DNA from 2 places in the Peribacillus sp. YIM B13477 genome. Region 2 is predicted to be linked to the other one. Evidence: riboswitches for the same ligand, from Rfam matches in the RefSeq annotation. Region 2 holds a riboswitch; the other holds the start of a gene.
What was found. A riboswitch is a leader RNA that binds a small molecule or an ion and turns the genes downstream of it on or off. The one in region 2 is predicted to bind cobalamin.
Positions count from the first base shown of each region.

Region 1: it holds a riboswitch for cobalamin, as region 2 does, so the genes downstream of both, ACFX4H_RS10120 (ribonucleoside-diphosphate reductase subunit alpha) here and ACFX4H_RS16860 ((2Fe-2S) ferredoxin domain-containing protein) in region 2, are expected to answer to the same signal.

Region 1 covers NZ_JBHZPD010000002.1:700,274-703,436, reverse strand. Annotated here, with positions in the region: gene ACFX4H_RS10120 (ribonucleoside-diphosphate reductase subunit alpha) at 1-1,622, opposite strand, end outside; cobalamin riboswitch at 1,761-1,941, opposite strand; gene ACFX4H_RS10115 (manganese-dependent inorganic pyrophosphatase) at 2,235-3,163, shown strand, end outside.
Region 2 covers NZ_JBHZPD010000005.1:200,908-204,070, forward strand. Annotated here, with positions in the region: gene cobJ (precorrin-3B C(17)-methyltransferase) at 1-1,483, opposite strand, end outside; gene ACFX4H_RS16860 ((2Fe-2S) ferredoxin domain-containing protein) at 1,498-1,866, opposite strand; cobalamin riboswitch at 2,019-2,208, opposite strand; cobalamin riboswitch at 2,410-2,605, shown strand; gene ACFX4H_RS16865 (hypothetical protein) at 2,589-2,717, shown strand; gene ACFX4H_RS16870 (energy-coupling factor ABC transporter permease) at 2,781-3,163, shown strand, end outside.

The DNA.
Region 1 (3,163 bases), on a different contig from region 2:
AAACCAATTGCACGGTACCGTTTGTTCGAGATGGATGCTTGTTTGACAGGAAGATTATTCACATCAATGACATTGTCCAGCATACGGATCTGAATGGGAATCAATCTTTCCAGAACGTCGCTGCCCACCGCTCGGGGCAAGTTAATGGATGAAAGGTTGCAGACAACGAAATCCCCGCTTTTACGAACCACAACAACATCTCCATCTTCTGTTTCATATTCATCCGTGATCGTCGAAGGGCTTAGGTTTTGGGCAATCTCCGTGCAAAGGTTAGAACAATAAATCATACCTTTATGTTTATTCGGATTCTTCCGATTCACTTCATCGCGGTAGAACATATACGGTACGCCTTCTTCTAATTGAGAAATCATGATGCTTTTCATGATGTCCATCGCATTGATTTTTTCAAAGCTATAGTTTGGAAGCGTGCCATTTTCTGCGGCCTCGACAGCAAGTGCATAATGATTCCTGAAGCTTCCTTCGCCTTTCTTTTCGTCATAAAGATCTTCAAGTGAAAATCCAAGGGTTTGCTTAACGGTATGCGGATCGAAAAGATACCATTCTTTTCTGTCGCGTACAGCTTCCATGAATAAATCCGGTATGCATACACCTGTAAAAATATCATGTGCTTTTAATCTGTCATCGCCGTTTTGAGTCTTCAAATCGAGGAAGCTCATGATATCTTTATGCCAGGCATCCAAGTAAATCGCGATGGCACCTTTACGTTGACCCAATTGATCGACACTTACAGCTGTCTGGTTGAATAGTCGAATCCAGGGCGTCGTGCCGGAACTGTTTCCAGAGAAACCGCGGATATCGGAACCAAGCGAGCGAACCTTACCGACGTAAAGACCGACACCGCCGCCGAATTTAGATACTTTTGCCGCATCGTAGTTTGATAAGTAGATTCCGTCGATGGAATCTTCAATTGCGTCGATAAAGCAGGAGCTTAACTGTCCATGTGTTTTACCTGCATTGGAGAGTGTAGGAGTCGCAACGGTCATATAAAGGTTGGACATGGCCCAGTATGCTTCTTTTATCAGTTGCAGGCGGTGCTCCGTTTTTTCCATTCGCATGATTTCCATCGCGATGATCATGAAACGTTCTTGCGGCAGTTCGAAGACCTTGTCCTTTTTTGGGCGGGCCAGATAACGGTCATTCAATAAGTAGATGCCTATGTAAGAGAATAATTTATCTTTTTCCGGGTCGATCACCGATCCCAATTCCTCAATTTCCGCTTTTGTATATGAAGATAGCAGTTCTGGTTTATAAATGGGATAACGCTGACCTTCCGATAGCTGGGAGAGTTCTGTGATCAGCTCATAGAATGGACCATAACTCTTGCCTTCATAACCTCGATTGGCTTGTGCATCCCTATACATTGTATTCAACAGTTCTGCTGCAGCAACGAAAGTCCAATCCGGAGCATCGATATCCACGCCTTCAAGAGCGAGCTGAATCAGTTTTTTTGATGCCTGCTCTTCGGTTGAGTCACTTTTGCGATCAAGCCATTTTGTAAAACGCTTTTTGAACTTTTCCATATCGAGACGGCCTTCGAATTCCTTCGATAACATCTCAAGCTGGATGGATTTCGCTTCTGTGTCATTATATGTTTGAGTCATTAATAATCCTCCTTGTTAACTTCCGCTAAAATAAAAAAACCGCCCAAAGAATTGAGCGGATCAAACGATAGAATAAAAGAGGCATGAAAAAATAGCCGTTATACTATCGTTTCATCATCTCAATCCCCGAAGAATAAGAAACGTGAAAAATTCAAGGCAGGTCTCCTGACTCATGATCATCCTACTTTGAGTCCTTCCCGTATAGAGAGCTATACAGTGGTTTTCTCATTTCGTCACATTTACAGTTGCGGGGACAGTTCCGGGTTTACACCGGATTCCCTTTTCAGCCATCACTGGCACCTTGGATTATAAAAATTCTATATATAGTTATTGGAATTGTTTATGTAATCAATATCTAGTATTTCTGCTTATATTATCGTAAGCCATATACGATGATAATTCAACTAATATATTTGAAAAAAACCAACCCTTATCTATTGACAAAGTGATGGAAGAGGGTGGGGGAATGAAAGATTTTATGGGGGAATGGATAAATCAAGCGCTGATTTTACGGGATTTTGTGTTAAAATAAAGTGTCTAGTAAAGGTGGCTCTCCGTTATTGCACTGAGGGGATTCGCGGAAAAAATATTTATGAAAAAGGGGATAAAATCTTGGAAAAAGTATTAGTTTTTGGACATAAAAACCCGGATACAGACACAATCTGTTCAGCAATCGCTTATGCAGATCTTAAAAAACAGCTAGGTATCAACGCTGAACCAGTTCGTCTGGGTGAAGTGAATGGTGAAACTCAATATGCATTGGACCAATTCAAATTCGATGCTCCCCGTCTTGTGGAAAAAGTTGCAGGGGAAGCTGATGGCGTAATCCTGGTCGATCATAACGAACGCCAGCAAAGCGCTGAAGACATTGACCAAGTCCGTGTGTTGGAAGTTATCGACCATCACCGTATCGCTAACTTTGAAACAAGCGATCCATTATATTACCGTGCGGAACCAGTTGGCTGTACGGCAACCATTTTAAATAAAATTTATAAAGAAAACGGAATTGAAGTCCCTAAAGCAATCGCAGGTCTTATGCTGTCTGCCATCATTTCCGATTCTTTATTGTTCAAATCCCCGACTTGCACGGAGCAGGACGTTGCAGCAGCAATGGAACTCGCTGCCATTGCGGGAGTCGACGCAGAAAAATATGGCTTGGAAATGTTAAAAGCAGGAGCTGACTTGAGCGACAAAACGATTGCCCAGCTCATCACTCTCGATGCAAAGGAATTCTCCATGGGAATGGCTAAAGTGGAAATAGCACAGGTCAATGCTGTTGACCCGAACGAAGTCCTTGCTAAGCAAGCTGAATTGGAAGCGGCGATTGAAGCGGTCATCGCAGTGAAGGAATTGGACTTGTTCCTATTCGTCGTAACGGATATCCTGACTAATGATTCCGTTGCCTTGGCCCTTGGTAAAGCGGCATATGCGGTTGAAAAGGCATATGACGTTTCATTAAACAATAACATCGCCGTCTTGGAAGGCGTTGTATCGCGTAAAAAACAAATCGTGCCGGTCTTAACCGACGTATTCAGCAAATA
Region 2 (3,163 bases):
CTACAAGCTGTTCCGGTTCAATGCCTTCCGCTACCGGCTGACCCGGATGGGCTGTTCTTCCAACCGGTTTAGCTCCAAGAAATAAGTCGAACTTCCCTTTTCGGAAGACAATCCCGATATCATCCATCACAGCACTATAACAAGCCATCCCACACCCATTAAAACCGATGTTCAGTTCCTTGGGCATGCTCATTCCGCCAAGCACCCGGTGTATTTCGTCCGCATAAGGAATGGATTCCGCTTTTTCACCATCACAGAAATCACAGGCTTTTAATGTCAGTACATCCCCAATCGGCGACAAAAGAAAGTTAGCTGATTGCAATTTCCCTGTAATGACTTCCGGATCCATTGTCGGGATCTTTAAGACGATTTTATGATTTGGTGTATATTCCATCGTTCCCTTTTCCCCGACAACTTCCGCAAGTGTCATCATTTGTTTGGGAGTGAATTGTTTATTCGCCACACCTGGACTAACGGCAAGTTCAAATACCGACTCCATTTTTTGCTGAACAATCGTCTGAATGGATTGCTTAACGGCTTGACCCTTGACTCTTGACAGAGCCTCCATTGCCATTTCAAAGGAAGCTGGCTTCTTTTCTGGTGCTTTTGTAAGTAATCCAACTCCTCCAGCGGACTCGGTTAAGGCTTCTTGATCTAATGCCCACGGTTCCGCTTCTTTTTGCAGTCGCTGATGCGGCTTCAATGTTTGCTTTTCCGAATTCAGCGTATATTTTCTCTGATAGCCTCTTGGTGTGATGATTTTGTCATCATATAAAAAGGTGGATGAATTACCGATAATGACGGTTGTCAACATTCCAATATCGTGATTCAACATATCCTGCAAATTGGTTATGACAATATCCTGCCTATCGCGATAAGCACTTTTCACCAACCCGACAGGTGTATCCGGCGAGCGGTAGCGAAGGAGAATCTTCTGTGTTTCAACAATTTGCCGGGTCCGCCTGCCGCTGCGCGGATTATAAAGTGCAATGACAAAGTCTGCCATTGCAGCTGCTTCAACCCTTTTAGCGATCAGTTCCCAAGGAGTTAAATGATCACTGAGGCTGATCGTACACGAATCGTGCATGACGGGCGCCCCAAGTAAAGACGCACATGAGTTGATTGCTGAGATGCCAGGAATGACTTCAATGCCCACTCCAGTTTCTTCTTTCCAGCCTTTTTCAATCAATACTTCATAAACCAACCCTGCCATTCCGTAAACTCCGGCATCCCCACTGGAAATCACCGCCACTTTCTTTCCCAGCTCCGCTTGTTTCACTGCTTCCTGTGCACGTGATACCTCTTCAGTCATCCCCGTACTAATGATCGTTTGATCTGTTAGCAGTCCCTGAATGAGTTCAACATAAGTTTTATAACCAATGATGTAGTCACTTTCTTGAAGGGCTTCGACGGCACGTTTGGTAATGTGTTCAAAATTCCCGGGCCCAAACCCCACGACGAATAATTTACCGTTTGTACTCATTAAGACATCTCCTTTTACGCTTTGTTCTTTGAAATACCCGTATGAGCAGGAAAATCCGGATTAGGGGTCATTTCCCCGTCATTGTACTGATAGATCATCTGTGGAACAAACTCACCCTCATCGATATTACTGACGATCTGCCGACCGAAATCAGGCGTTTCCACTCGATACCAGTTTCCTTGGGGATAGGCAATCACAACGCAGGCATCCTTACATCTTCCGTTACAGCGTGTCCTCGTTGTATGGATTTTCAGATCCAGCCCTTTTGAAGCAATTTCATCGCGAATCGCTTGGGTTACTTCTTCCCCGCCCTTTTTCATGCAGCTGCTCCCATTACAAATCAACAGATGCGTATTTGTACCCGTCAAGTTCCAAGTAGTCATCTTCTTCCTCCTGAGTTCAGGGAAAAGGCAAAATAAAAAACCTTAACATAAGAGTCAAGGTTTTAGAAAAACTATATGAATGAGGAGCCAAAGGCAAGCATGCCAAATCCTCCCAAAATCGTCATAGTCCTTCTACCTTTCCCTCCGAAAAGTATCATGCAATTTTAAAAGCAGGTTTCCTGGCTTACGCTTCATTTTACTTTGTCCCTTCCCGGCATAATGCCAGTGGCTATCGACAATTTCATCAGCGATTACAGTAGCGGGGGCTGCATCGGATTTTCACCGATTTCCCTATTATCCCTTGCTTATTCACACAAGGGCACTTTTAAAATGAAATATTTGGTTTTATTATACATTTCCAACTAACTTAATCTATCATATAACAACTTTGTCAAAATTCAATAGTTTATTCCGACTGTTTAGAAAAGTTTAAACGTGTAAAACCAGTTACAATCCTTTCCTCGCAACAAATTTCGGCCTCCAAAAAAAGATAGTGTAGCTGGAATTATTTCTTTATGGTACACTATACGAGAATTTTCTAAATAATTACATAAGTTTCATGGTGTTGAATTTCTCGGAATTCAGCTTAAAAGGGAAGCCGGTGAAAATCCGGAGCGGTCCCGCCACTGTAAAGGGAAGTTCCATTACGTTAACTTTAATCCACTGTCAAATGAGATGGGAAGGATGTAATGGGATGATGAACCAAAGCCAGGAGACCTGCCATGAAGCGTGAAACTGTTTCAGCCTACGAGGATGGGCGTGCGGATCAGGCAAAATGGCCCATGGTTGGTTCATGCTGCAAAATTCCTGTTCATTACGCACTTCTTTCCTTTGAGAGAAGTGCTTTTTAGTTTGGGCGCCGCTTTTCTTCTCAAGATTGATCAGAACAATTAAAAGTGTTGAAAGGAGAAAGAATGAAAAGAACCAATTGGAAAATTATTTATTTTGTCATTTTACTGCTTTTTGTCCCGAAACGGGCATTGGCCATGCATATCATGGAGGGCTTTTTACCCATAGAATGGGCTATATTCTGGTGGGCCGTGACGCTTCCATTTTTAATCTTGGGTTACCGGTCCATTAGGTCCAAAGTAAGGGAAAACCCAGAAACAAAAATGATACTTGGCCTATCGGGCGCATTTGTATTTATATTATCGGCCCTAAAGATTCCTTCCGTTACGGGAAGTTCTTCGCACCCTACCGGAGTTGGTTTAGGTTCCATACTATTCGGACCGTTGGCCATGAGTGTGGTCGGCTCCATCGTTCTGTTATTTCAAGCTGTTTTACTGGCACACGGAGG